DNA from 3 places in the Paenisporosarcina macmurdoensis genome. Region 1 is predicted to be linked to each of the others. Evidence: riboswitches for the same ligand, from Rfam matches in the RefSeq annotation. Region 1 holds a riboswitch; each other region holds the start of a gene.
What was found. Region 1 has a riboswitch for S-adenosylmethionine ahead of ACFPYN_RS05215 (2,3-diketo-5-methylthiopentyl-1-phosphate enolase). Riboswitches for the same ligand answer to the same signal wherever they lie in the genome.

Region 1 (4,160 bases):
TCCTAATGGCTTGGCTATTTTTAATCATTGCAGGACTATTTGAAATGACTGGAGTAGTGATGATCAACCAAGTGCATAAAAATCGCAACTGGAAATCGATCACAGGATTGTTCGTCAGCTTTGGCGCTAGTTTCTTGTTCCTTGCGTTAGCGATGGAAAGTCTTCCAATGGGAACGGCTTATGCGGTATGGACAGGTATTGGTGCCTCTGGCGGTGCGATTTTAGGCATGATATTATACGGGGAGCCTAAAACGTGGTTGCGCGTGTTGTTTATTGCCATGGTGTTAAGTGCAGCGGTTGGATTGAAGTTTATTTCGTAATGGTATGATGCAGGAATTGAACACGTAATGCGTGATCTTAAGGGGGAAGTTATGTGTCGATTTGGATCTCCATTATCGCAACTGTTTTATTCGGACTTGTTGGCATTTCTTGCTTTTATTCCGCATTTAAAACATACAAAGACGATGAAGATGGAGAGATTGAAGATTTCGGTGTCGTTGGATCAATAGAGTTTATCGACATATTTTTTGTATTTGTTTTATGGCTTTGTAAAAAGTTTTTTTCTCAAAGTCATTATATTCCAGCGTTTCGTACAGTCTCGTTTCTTATGGGGCTAATGATGATCGGGATTATCATCTTATTCTGGCTTATAGTTTAGCTGTAACCTCAGATTTGCTTCTATTGTCGCAACTTTATTAGTTATCGTCGCAACTTTTACCGTTATCATCGTAACTTCTTGAATTATTGTCGTAACTTTTCACGTTATTGTCGCAACTATCCAATTTTCTCCTAATTAAAACAAGAGACCTGCTTCGCTTTTTCGGCGAGCCAGGTCTCTTTTTATAAAGGAATCATCTTTTCAACTTAACAACAGAAGGTTACTGAGCAGTATACCCACCATCTACCAATAAGTTCGCCCCTGTGACAAAACTCGCTTCATCTGAGGCAAGGAAAACAACGGCGTTTGCCACTTCTTGTGATTCACCTAGGCGGCCAAGTGGGTGTAGTGATACCAAGTGTTTCCTTGTCGCATCATCTAATTGATCCAGCAATGGCGTGTTGATGTAACCAGGACACACGGCGTTTACACGAATACCTTGAGAAGCATATTCCACAGCAAGGGCGCGTGTCATGTTTACGACGCCACCTTTTGCTGCTGTGTAAGAAGCGGTAGCTGCTTGGCCAACATGACCTAAGATGGATGCGCAGTTGACGATGCTCCCGCTACCTTGTTTGACCATTTCTATTAATGCGTATTTCGCACATAAAAATACGCCAGATAAGTTAACGGAAATCGTTTTATTCCAGTCTTCCAATGACAACTCATGAGTAGAACCAGTTGACCCGATACCTGCGTTGCTAAATAAAATATCCACTTTGCCAAACGTATCCACGGAGTGCTTAACCATTGCTTCAACTTGTTCCTCATTTGAAACGTCAACATGGATGAATGAAACGCCTTCACCTAGTTCGTCCGCAAGTTTTTGACCACCCGCATCATCAAAATCTGCGATGACTACTTTCGCGCCTTGCTTGAGCATTTCACGCACAGTAAATTCGCCAATCCCACTTGCGCCACCAGTGACAATCGCTACTTTATCTTGTAATCTCAACTAGAAAACCTCCAGGATTTGTATTTATATTCAAGTTCATCCTACTCCTCTTTGTAACTATCAGTCAATTTCTTCAATTCAGATTTTTATAATAATAGGGTTGACATTAATGGGAATAGATGCAATAATTCGATTTATATTTTTAAAAATACATATCTACATTTTTCTTATCAAGAGCAGGTGGAGGGAACTAGCCCTATGAAACCCGGCAACCGACTTACGCGAGTAGGCACGGTGCTAATTCTTGCAGCAGTAGCTGACAGATAAGAGGATGTTAGTTTTTACTAACCTCTTCTTTTTTGTGAAGAGGTTTTTTTATGTGGATTAAAGAGGTGACGACATTGAGTGAAGTAATCGCGAGTTATTTAGTTCATAACGTAAGAAATTTAGAGAAAAAAGCGGAAGGCATCGCACTTGGGCTGACAGTTGGTTCTTGGACGGACTTGCCTCAACTCGAACAACAACAATTAAAGAAACATAAAGGGCGCGTCGTATCTGTCCAAGCATTAGGTGAGGAGCGCACGAAAGGAATTATTCAAATTGCCTATCCTGCTGCAAATTTTAGTCCCGATTTACCTGCCATTTTAACGACGACTTTTGGCAAACTATCGCTTGATGGAGAGATCAAATTACTTAATTTGGAGTTTAGTGCGGAGCTAGCTACTCACTTCAAAGGACCTAAGTTTGGGATTGAAGGCATTCGCAAGTGGACGGGTGTACAAGATCGACCATTTGTGATGAGTATTTTCAAAGGAATCCTTGGCAAAGATTTATCTTTTTTACTAAACCAACTTGAACAACAAGCAAGAGGTGGCGTGGATTTTGTGAAAGACGATGAGATTTTGTTCGACAACGACTTAACGCCTTTTGAAGAACGGATTACGAAAGGTCGCGAAGTACTTGAAAAAGTCTACTCGGAAACGGGACATCGCACACGCTACGCTGTGAATTTAACAGGTCGAACATTTGACTTAAGAGAAAAAGCGAAGCGTGCAACAGAGCTCGGAGCAGACATGTTGTTGTTTAATGTCTATGCATATGGACTCGATACGCTTCATAGTTTAGCTGAAGATAGGGAAATCACTGTTCCAATCATGGCGCATCCGGCTGTTTCAGGAGCATTCACACCATCTCCACAGTATGGGCTGTCAAACCAACTCGCACTAGGCAAATTACTTCGTTTTGCAGGCGCGGATTTCTCCTTATTCCCGTCGCCATATGGAAGTGTGGCTCTTGAAAAAAGCGAAACGCTACAGATTGTGGAATCACTAACGAAACCGGATTACGTCAAACCAACACTTCCTGTACCGTCAGCGGGAATCCATCCGGGAATGGTACCGCAACTTATCGAAGATTTTGGAATTGACTCGGTAATTAATGCAGGGGGCGGAGTGCACGGGCATCCAGCAGGTTCTGCAGCAGGTGGGAAGGCATTCAGACAAGCGGTCGATGCCACACTTTCAAAGAAAACATTATCAGACGCTGCACAAACAAACGAAGAACTTCAACAAGCACTTGAATTGTGGGGTGACAAAGTCCGATGAGCCAACCAGTTATTTTTTGTGATTTTGATGGCACCATCACAACTAAAGACAATATCATGGCCATCATGAAAAAGTTCGCACCACCTGAATGGGAGCCGATAAAAGACCAAATTCTTGGCCAACAAATATCCATTCAACAAGGTGTTACACAACTATTTAACTTGCTTTCAACGGACCAAAAAGATGAAATCACGCAATTTGTCCTCGACCAGGCACAAATTCGCGAAGGTTTTGAAGACTTTGTTGCGTATACGAAGTCGCAACAGATTCCACTCTTTATCGTATCAGGGGGCATTGATTTCTTCGTCAAACCATTGCTGAAAGATTACATGTCTGAAGACCATATTTATTGCAATGTCGCAGATTTCTCAGGTGATATGATTTCCATCGAGTGGCCACACACATGTGATGAACTTTGTTCAAATGGTTGTGGCTGCTGTAAACCGTCTATCATACGCAAACTGAGTGAAGACAACACATATAAAATCGTCATTGGCGATTCCATTACCGATCTACAAGCTGCCAAACTGGCGGACCAAGTCATTGCACGCGATTTCCTCAGTGAAAAGTGCGTAGAACTCGACATTGCGTTTGAGTCATTTGAAACTTTTTACGATGTCATTCACATTTTAAAGCAATTGGAGGTACACACATGAGCAAGTACTTTTCGCGTTGGAGCGATCTGGCAGCTATCAAAAAAGAATTAGCCGATCGCGATTGGTTTTTTGGAACAAGTGGTAATTTATCGATTAAAGTCTCGAATGATCCCGTTACCTTTCTAGTCACAGCTTCTGGAAAAGACAAACGTAAATTTACGAATCACGACTTTCTATTAGTCGATTCAAATGGAGAAAAGTTAGAGGACACAACGTCGAAACCTTCCGCGGAAACATTGCTGCACGCAAAAATTTATAATAAAACCAACGCAGGCTGCGTTCTTCATGTGCATACCATTGATAACAATGTGATTACAGAACTGTACAAAAACGAAACGCATATTGAA
Region 2 (4,160 bases), on a different contig from region 1:
TCCAACGTGTTGGTGTTGAAAAAGCAAACCAAAAACTTTTATATACACAAATCTTCTGTCAAGAAGCATTTGCAAGTATAGAAAAAGATGCGAAAGAAACATTGATTGCTGCGGTTGAAGGTGACAACTTACGTATGATGCTTTCTGCACTTCGTAAATTAACACGTTCAACGCCTTACAACGTGATTGCTAAAAAACGTGAAGCGTCTGTAAAAATAATCGATGCTGAAAAATATATCGTTTAATTAGGAAATCCGAACGCTTCTCAAGAGGCGTTTGGATTTTTTTTTGATAAAATAGATTTAACTGAGGAGGATGAAGAAGAATGGCAATAACGTATTATGGATATCCTAAATGTGGTACATGTAGAAAAGCAAAAGCATGGTTAGATGCTGAAGGGTTATCGTATCATGATGTACATATCGTAGAAACACCGCCTACAATCGAAGAATTGAAAAAAATTGTAGAGACAAGTGGTCTGCCCCTTAAGAAATTTTACAATACGAGTGGCATGAAATACCGTGAGCTTGGCTTGAAAGATAAACTACCAACCATGTCAGACGATGAGCAATTTAAATTGCTGTCTTCAGACGGAATGTTAATTAAAAGACCCCTTGTTACAGATGGCTTGAAAGTAACGGTCGGCTTTAAAGAATCGGATTTTATTGAGAATTGGAAACGCTAATTAACTGTTCTTGTTTTTAGGGAAAGATTATGTCAAACTGAAGATGATTATATTACATATTTGGAGGGGTATTAATGAGCACACCAAAAGATTTACGCTACTCTGAAGAACACGAATGGGTTAAAGTTGAAGATGGCAAAGCACGCATTGGTATTACTCACTTCGCTCAATCTGAGCTTGGTGATATTGTATTCGTTGAACTTCCTCAAGTAGGAGACGATATTAAAACAAACGAGCCTTTTGGCAGTGTTGAATCTGTTAAAACTGTTTCTGAACTTTATGCACCGATCAGTGGTAAAGTGGTTGAAGTAAACAGTGGCTTAGAAGACAGCCCTGAATTTGTTAATGAATCTCCATACGAAAATGCATGGATGGTCGTTATCGAACCAACGGATGTTACTGAAATTGACTCATTGATGACGGCTGAGCAATACGAAAAAATGACTCAAGAGTAAAATTGTTTGTGAAACGCCGACATTTGTTCGGCGTTTTTTGCATATCTAGCGCATAAATGAGTCTAGTTTGGAGGGATTCCATGCTTTCAGATAAAGTCATAGTTGTTGAAGGTCGTTCAGATAAACAACGAATACTACAACTTCTCGCAGAGCCTATTGAAATTATTTGCACGAACGGAACAGTCAGTGTCTCGCGTTTAGAAGAGTTACTGGTTCCTTACGAGCAAGGGGAAATGTATATATTTGTAGATGCTGATGAATCAGGGGAGAAATTACGTGCGCTCATTAAACGTGAATTTCCTGAAGCGCTTCATTTATATACGGATGTAACATACCGTGAAGTCGCGACAACCCCTATGAAAGTCTTAGCGACCATTTTACTCGGAGCGAATATTGATGTGAAATCGGAATTTATAGCATAAAAGGATGAAGACGATGAAAGAATGGACAACTGCTGAGTGGGAATCTAATTCTCAAAGCGCCAATATTGCAGCCTATTATTTATACGCGCCTATGTGTGGAACTTGCCAAGTAGCATCTAAAATGATGGAAGTGGTAGAAGAACTATTACCAAGTGTGAAAATTGGCCAAGCTAATTTGAATTATGTAGAAAATATAGCAGTAGACCAGCAAATTGAAAGTGTACCTTGTTTATTAATTGCTGAGAATGGTCAAGTCCGCGAAAAAATATACGCGTTCCAATCTGTTCCTTATCTATACGATCGTTTGAGAAAAAATATTTGACGTTCACTTTTGAACGTGTTACATTATCACTCGTAACCAAAAACTTAATATCGTAAACTCTTATAAAGAGAGGCTGAGGGAAGTGCCCTATGAAGCCCGGCAACCGACACAATTTGTGAAATGGTGCCAAATCACTCAAAGTACTTTGCTTTGAAAGATGAGAGAACGGTCTAACGTATATTACTATGCAATTAGTCCCTTCTGCTTTTCTGCGGAAGGGACTTTTTAAATTCAGAGGTGAACTAGAGGAATGATTCAATTACAAAACTTATCAAAAACATTCAAAACAAGTAATGGTCAACTTATTGCAGTAGATGACGTTACATTGACAGTTGAACAAGGCGAGATTTTCGGCATTATTGGCTATAGTGGTGCTGGTAAAAGCACATTAATCCGATTGTTAAACGGACTAGAAAAACCAACTTCCGGAAGTGTCACAGTTAACGGTCAAGAAATATCATCAAGCTCGGGCCAAGCGCTTCGAAGTGCTAGACAAAAAGTTAGCATGATTTTTCAACACTTTAACTTACTGTGGTCTCGAACAGTTGAAGACAATATTTCATTCCCGCTTGAAATTGCAGGAATAAGCAAAACGAAACGCAAGGAACGAGTAAAAGAGTTAATCGAACTAGTTGGATTAACTGGGAAAGAGAAAGCGTATCCCTCTCAATTATCAGGTGGGCAAAAACAACGTGTTGGAATTGCGCGTGCGCTTGCAAATAACCCCGAAGTATTACTTTGTGACGAAGCTACATCAGCGCTCGACCCAGAAACAACGGATCAAATACTAGAGTTGCTCGTGGATATTAACAAACGCTTAGGGTTAACGATTGCACTCATAACACATGAAATGCATGTTATTCGTAAAATCTGTCATCGCGTTGCTGTTATGGAAGCGGGGAAAGTAGTTGAGATGGGTTCAGTACTCGAAATCTTCCAAACACCTCAACAGGACATTACAAAACGCTTTGTAGAACAAGTTAATGGTCCAGAAGAAGCTAGTCAAACAATCGCTCATCTTATTGAGCAATATCCTTCAGGCAAGCTCGTGAAACTCGTGTTTGTTGGGGATCGAACAGAACAACCTATCCTTTCGAGGTTAATTAAAAAATACCAAGTTGAAGTGAATATCGTGCAAGGAAATATTACCCAAACTCAAAATGGCGCATACGGAACATTGTATCTGCAAATTGATGGAGCTACCTTAGCGATTGATGAAGCAATAGATTATTTACACGGACAAGATGTTCATACGGAGGTGATCTCACATGATTGAAAACCTTCTACCTAATGTTGATTGGGAAAAAATGTGGGAAGCTTCACTGGAAACACTATATATGTCTGCAATGGCCACTGGTTTCACATTTGTCATTGGACTTGCACTAGGTATTTTGCTATTCCTGACTAGCCCACATCAATTATGGGCAAATAAAATAGTGTATTGGTTAACTGGTGCATTTGTTAACATCTTCAGATCCATCCCGTTTATCATCTTAATCATTTTGTTAATCCCGTTTACTAAGTTTTTACTTGATACCATTCGTGGTGCAAATGCAGCATTACCAGCACTTATCATTGGTGCTGCACCTTTTTATGCACGTATGGTGTTAATTGCTTTACGTGAAATTGATAAAGGGGTAATCGAAGCAGCTCGCTCAATGGGTGCTAAGACGTCCACAATTATTTGGAAAGTTTTATTACCTGAGTCACTTCCAGCATTACTTTCAGGACTTACAGTTACAGCCGTTGCCCTTGTTGGCTATACAGCAATGGCAGGTATTATTGGAGCAGGCGGATTAGGAAACTTGGCATTCTTAGATGGATTCCAACGTAGTCGTGAAGATGTCACGATCGTATCGACAATTCTGATCTTAATTATTGTCTTTATGATCCAATGGATCGGCGATACATTCACATCAAAAGCAGATAAACGATAATTGGTGCCTTCGAGTCCTACTCGATCACATATATCAGGAAAAGGGAGAGACAATCATGAAGAAATTTGTAGCAGGAATATTATTATCAGTAAGTGCAATCACACTAGCAGCATGTGGTGGAGATAGCGAATCTTCTGGAGACAGCAAGGAATTAGTAGTGGGAGCTTCAAACACTCCACACGCTGAAATCCTAGAAAAAGTGAAACCATTGCTTGAAGAACAAGGGATTAACCTTGAAATCGAAACTTATCAAGACTATATTTTACCGAATAAAGATTTAGAATCTGGTGATTTGGATGCGAACTACTTTCAACATATTCCTTATTTAGAATCACAAAT
Region 3 (4,160 bases), on a different contig from region 1:
CCAAGTGAACCCCCAATTACTGCATGGAGTCTATCAATTCCCAATGCGAGTAATCCCTGTTTTTCAGCATGGACCATATCTCGAATTGTAATAGTTGGGAAGGACGCGCGATATGATTCACCGGTTGTGGGGTTAATCGTTGATGGACCAGTTGAACCTGAACAACCACCCAGAACATTCCACGTAATTACTTGAAATACATTTGTATCAATTATTTTCCCTGCTCCAATTAACCCGCTCCACCATCCGGGTTTTTCCGGAGTTCCGGTTGCATATTGATTTCCAGTTAAAGCATGGCAAATTAGAATTACAGGTGCATCTGATGGACCAAACGATTCATATGAAAGTTCGACTTGTTCGAGCAGTTCTCCTGACTCTGTTTGGAAGTTTCCTATTCCTACACTTCCTATTACCACTAAAACTCACCTCCAAGTTAAATCGGTACGACGATTGCTTTTTCTATCGCTTGCTCTAAATCCGCTACTAAGTCCTCTACCGACTCTAATCCTACTGAAAGTCGAATCAATTCTTCAGTGACACCTGATTTCCTTAATTCTTCTCCGCTTAACTGTTGATGTGTAGTAGAAGCTGGATGAATAATAAGCGACTTAGCATCACCTACATTAGCAACATGAGACCAAATTTGAACGCTATCGATAATTTTCCGACCAGCATCTCGACCTCCTTTGATCCCAAAATTCACAATTGAACCGTATCCATTCTTTAAGTATTTATTAGCCAGTTGATGTGATGGATGTGATTCAAATCCATTAAAATTAACCCACTCCACTGCAGGATGACTCTCTAGATATGCAGCCACCGCTGCAGCATTTTCATTGTGTTTAGGGACACGTAAATGCAATGTTTCAAGACCTTGCAAAAAAGCAAATGCGTTCTCTGGGCTTAGACACGGACCAAAGTCACGCAGTAATTGAACACGAAGTTTGATGGCGAACGCGACTTGAGGAACGTCAATTGCATATCGCAATCCATGATAACTTGGATCTGGCTCCGTAAACCCTGGAAACTTTTCGCTATTCCAGTCAAACGTTCCTGCATCCACTACTACTCCTCCGATAGATGTGCCATGTCCACCAATCCACTTTGTGGCGGAATGGACGACTACATCTGCACCGAATTCAATAGGATTACATCCGTATGGAGTCGCGAATGTATTATCAATAATCAAAGGTATTCCGTTGTCATGTGCAATGCTAGAAACTGCCTCAACATCTAATACATGAAGGCTTGGGTTTCCAATAATTTCACCAAATATTGCTTTGGTTCTTTCAGTAATGGCATCACGGAAATTCTCAGGATTTGTTGAGTCAACAAATTTCACTGTAATTCCATACCTTGGGAGTGTGTTTGCAAATAAATTATATGTCCCACCGTACAAATTACTCGCCGCAACGATTTCATCACCTGTTCCAGCAACATTTAGAATAGAAAATGCAATGGCTGCCATCCCACTCGAAAGTGCTACTGCGGCAGTACCCCCTTCAAGTAAAGCAATTCGTTGTTCAAATACATCCACTGTCGGATTGCCTATTCGAGAATAAATATTTCCTGCCTCTTGCAAAGCAAATAAATTTTGAGCATGTTCAGTATCTCTGAACACAAAAGAAGTTGTTTTGTAAATGGGTACTGCTCGAGAACCTGTTACTGGATCTGGCTGCTGTCCCCCGTGTAAAAGTAGCGTTTCTGGTTGAAGATTTGTCATTGTTTTTTCCTCCTGATTTGTGGTTTAGATGGAAGAGTGGAGGAGAAAGAGGAGTTTTGGAATACAAAAAGCCCCTTCTTCACTTAAGAAGAGGGGGCTCGCAAATGCGTATACCTCCTCTTATCTTTCAGATCCACATGAAGAAATCTGTAGGAATTAGCACCTTTGCAAGTTCTTCACTTGCCGGTTGCTGGGCATCGTAGGGCCTAGTCCCTCCGCCACTCTTGATAAGAGTATTTGATTCAATTTTCCATCTTGAGAAACAGTATATGTTCCACAGGAAGAAAAAGTCAAGAATTAATTATTTATTTTTTTCGAAACTTCAGACTATATTCAAACGTTTAATGATTGAGCAGATATAAGGAGTTGAGATTATGAATCTTGCTTTACTTGCGCTACTGATTATCCTAGCAGGCTATTTTATTGGCAGTTTACATGGCTCCTATATCGCACAATGGGTATCGGGTGTGAAGGTAAAAGAGCAAGGAGTAAAAAATTCTGGAGCGTCTAATGCAACGATTGTCTTAGGTTTGAAATTCGGGGCTTTAGTAGCTCTACTTGATATTGGTAAAGGACTCATCGCTGTCCTATTTTTAGCCCGGATATTACATAAGCACAGTCTCTTTACTGATGACACCCCTACTCTGCTTTTATTAATGGGAGCAGCTGTCATCATCGGACATAATTTTCCTTTGTGGATGAATTTTGATGGCGGCAAAGGAACGGCATCCCTTATTGGAATAATGTTTGCTGTCGATTGGAGAATGGGTTGTGTCGGATTGGCATTGCTAATCTTACTATCTCTCTTAACTGACTATTTACCATTAGGCGTTCTTTTTTTATACTTAACATTTTTAGTGTATGTATTTTGGTTTACAGAAGGACTTTGGCCAGCCATCATCTCACTAACTCTTTTCACTTTAGCTATTTGGAAACATAGAGAAAATATCTTGCGAATAAGGATTGGAACTGAACCTAAAGTTTCTACTGTTTTGAAAAAGAAAAAAGCGATGTCCTCATGAAATTTATGAGAAGATCGCTTTTACTACTTTGCTAAGTTGAAGAATGCAGTTGATATTGAAGAACCACGCAAGAGCGTGGAGTAATAAAATTCAAGAAACGAAACTTTGACCGTTATTAAGGATGACAGGTTTCCAGTTCGCTTCGGACGCTAAACCTGCTGCACAATAAATCTAGAGACTAAAAGGGATGGGCTTGTGACCTGTAAGCACATAATTATTCGGGTTTGGTTTACTACAGAATAGAGGGTTTCTTGACATAGATGTTCGGCCAAAGATACTATTTTGGCCTCTTCTTGCTGCTTTTATTTTCAAGATAAATTGGCATGAGTTAAGTTAAATTAAATTTAATAAGTATCATCATAATATACTGAACCCTTGTGGCAAAATAAAAAACAAACAATAGAGTATTTATGCACCTTCAAGAAGAAAAAGCATAGAGAACGAGAGCCACAAGTATGTGGTTTTCAAACTTGTTGGGGCTGCCTAATAAGTCCCTAATATAAAATAAGTGGAGAAAATTGATTCTTTTTTCTGCACCTACTTTAGAACATTGTAAAAAGTTATAATTGTCTGTTTTGCACATGAACTTATGGTTTATTGGAGTGAAAGGCGGCAAAAAAGACTGCTCCTGCGGTTACTCGTCGCAAAGATATTGGACGAATGACAGTTCGTCCAATATCTTTCCAGCGGGAATAGCATGAGCGGAAGACCCCGCAGACGAGCTTGCTCGTCGAGGAGGCTGAGGACATGCCCGCGGAAAGCGTCCGCCTGCAACGAAAATCAACTTCTACTAAATATAAATATGGAACACCAATATTTATATTTTATGACTTTTAGGACAACCCCTAACGCAAATGTACAATTTACAACAGTAAATACAAAGCCTATTATTTAGTTTCGCGGTGCAATGTCATTTTCTTTAATCGTTTTGAATACTTTTGCATCTCAATACGTTCTGGATTGTTACGTTTATTTTTAGTTGAAATATAGTTTTTGTCGCCTGTCTCTGTGCAAGCTAACGTGATATTTACTCTCATAATGATATCCTCCAATTTATTAAATAGTAATGATTACGTTTTATAATATACCATACTATTTCTTTTACCGCCAATTGCAATTATCTTTATTCCTAGATGATTCCAATAATGATAAACTAATAATAGATTTATTGAAATTAAGGGAGTGGAATGGGATGCAAGAAATATTAATTGAACGCCTTGTTCGCTATGCGAAAATAGACACACAATCTGATGCAAACAGTTCGACATGTCCATCAACACCTGGACAATGGGATTTACTGCATGAACTTGAAAAAGAATTAGCATCTATCGGTATGGAAGAAATTTCACTTGATGAAAGTGGTTACTTATTTGCCACATTGCCTTCCAATACAGATCATGAAATGCCAACCATTG

Region 2: it holds a riboswitch for S-adenosylmethionine, as region 1 does, so the genes downstream of both, ACFPYN_RS08535 (methionine ABC transporter ATP-binding protein) here and ACFPYN_RS05215 (2,3-diketo-5-methylthiopentyl-1-phosphate enolase) in region 1, are expected to answer to the same signal.
Region 3: it holds a riboswitch for S-adenosylmethionine, as region 1 does, so the genes downstream of both, ACFPYN_RS16410 (O-acetylhomoserine aminocarboxypropyltransferase/cysteine synthase family protein) here and ACFPYN_RS05215 (2,3-diketo-5-methylthiopentyl-1-phosphate enolase) in region 1, are expected to answer to the same signal.

The regions. Positions count from the first base shown of each region.
Region 1 is NZ_JBHSRI010000004.1:44,756-48,915, forward strand. Features, by position in the region: gene ACFPYN_RS05195 (DMT family transporter) at 1-6, shown strand, start outside; gene ACFPYN_RS05200 (DMT family transporter) at 6-320, shown strand; gene ACFPYN_RS05205 (hypothetical protein) at 374-658, shown strand; gene ACFPYN_RS05210 (SDR family NAD(P)-dependent oxidoreductase) at 879-1,613, opposite strand; SAM riboswitch class I at 1,778-1,883, shown strand; gene ACFPYN_RS05215 (2,3-diketo-5-methylthiopentyl-1-phosphate enolase) at 1,955-3,157, shown strand; gene ACFPYN_RS05220 (2-hydroxy-3-keto-5-methylthiopentenyl-1-phosphate phosphatase) at 3,154-3,813, shown strand; gene ACFPYN_RS05225 (methylthioribulose 1-phosphate dehydratase) at 3,810-4,160, shown strand, end outside.
Region 2 is NZ_JBHSRI010000009.1:184,137-188,296, forward strand. Features, by position in the region: gene ACFPYN_RS08510 (acyl-CoA dehydrogenase family protein) at 1-245, shown strand, start outside; gene ACFPYN_RS08515 (arsenate reductase family protein) at 326-685, shown strand; gene gcvH (glycine cleavage system protein GcvH) at 760-1,140, shown strand; gene ACFPYN_RS08525 (toprim domain-containing protein) at 1,221-1,562, shown strand; gene ACFPYN_RS08530 (thioredoxin family protein) at 1,576-1,884, shown strand; SAM riboswitch class I at 1,942-2,048, shown strand; gene ACFPYN_RS08535 (methionine ABC transporter ATP-binding protein) at 2,135-3,160, shown strand; gene ACFPYN_RS08540 (methionine ABC transporter permease) at 3,153-3,821, shown strand; gene ACFPYN_RS08545 (MetQ/NlpA family ABC transporter substrate-binding protein) at 3,877-4,160, shown strand, end outside.
Region 3 is NZ_JBHSRI010000025.1:551,461-555,620, reverse strand. Features, by position in the region: gene metX (homoserine O-acetyltransferase MetX) at 1-416, opposite strand, end outside; gene ACFPYN_RS16410 (O-acetylhomoserine aminocarboxypropyltransferase/cysteine synthase family protein) at 434-1,723, opposite strand; SAM riboswitch class I at 1,841-1,957, opposite strand; gene ACFPYN_RS16405 (glycerol-3-phosphate acyltransferase) at 2,098-2,745, shown strand; gene rpmG (50S ribosomal protein L33) at 3,633-3,782, opposite strand; gene pepT (peptidase T) at 3,938-4,160, shown strand, end outside.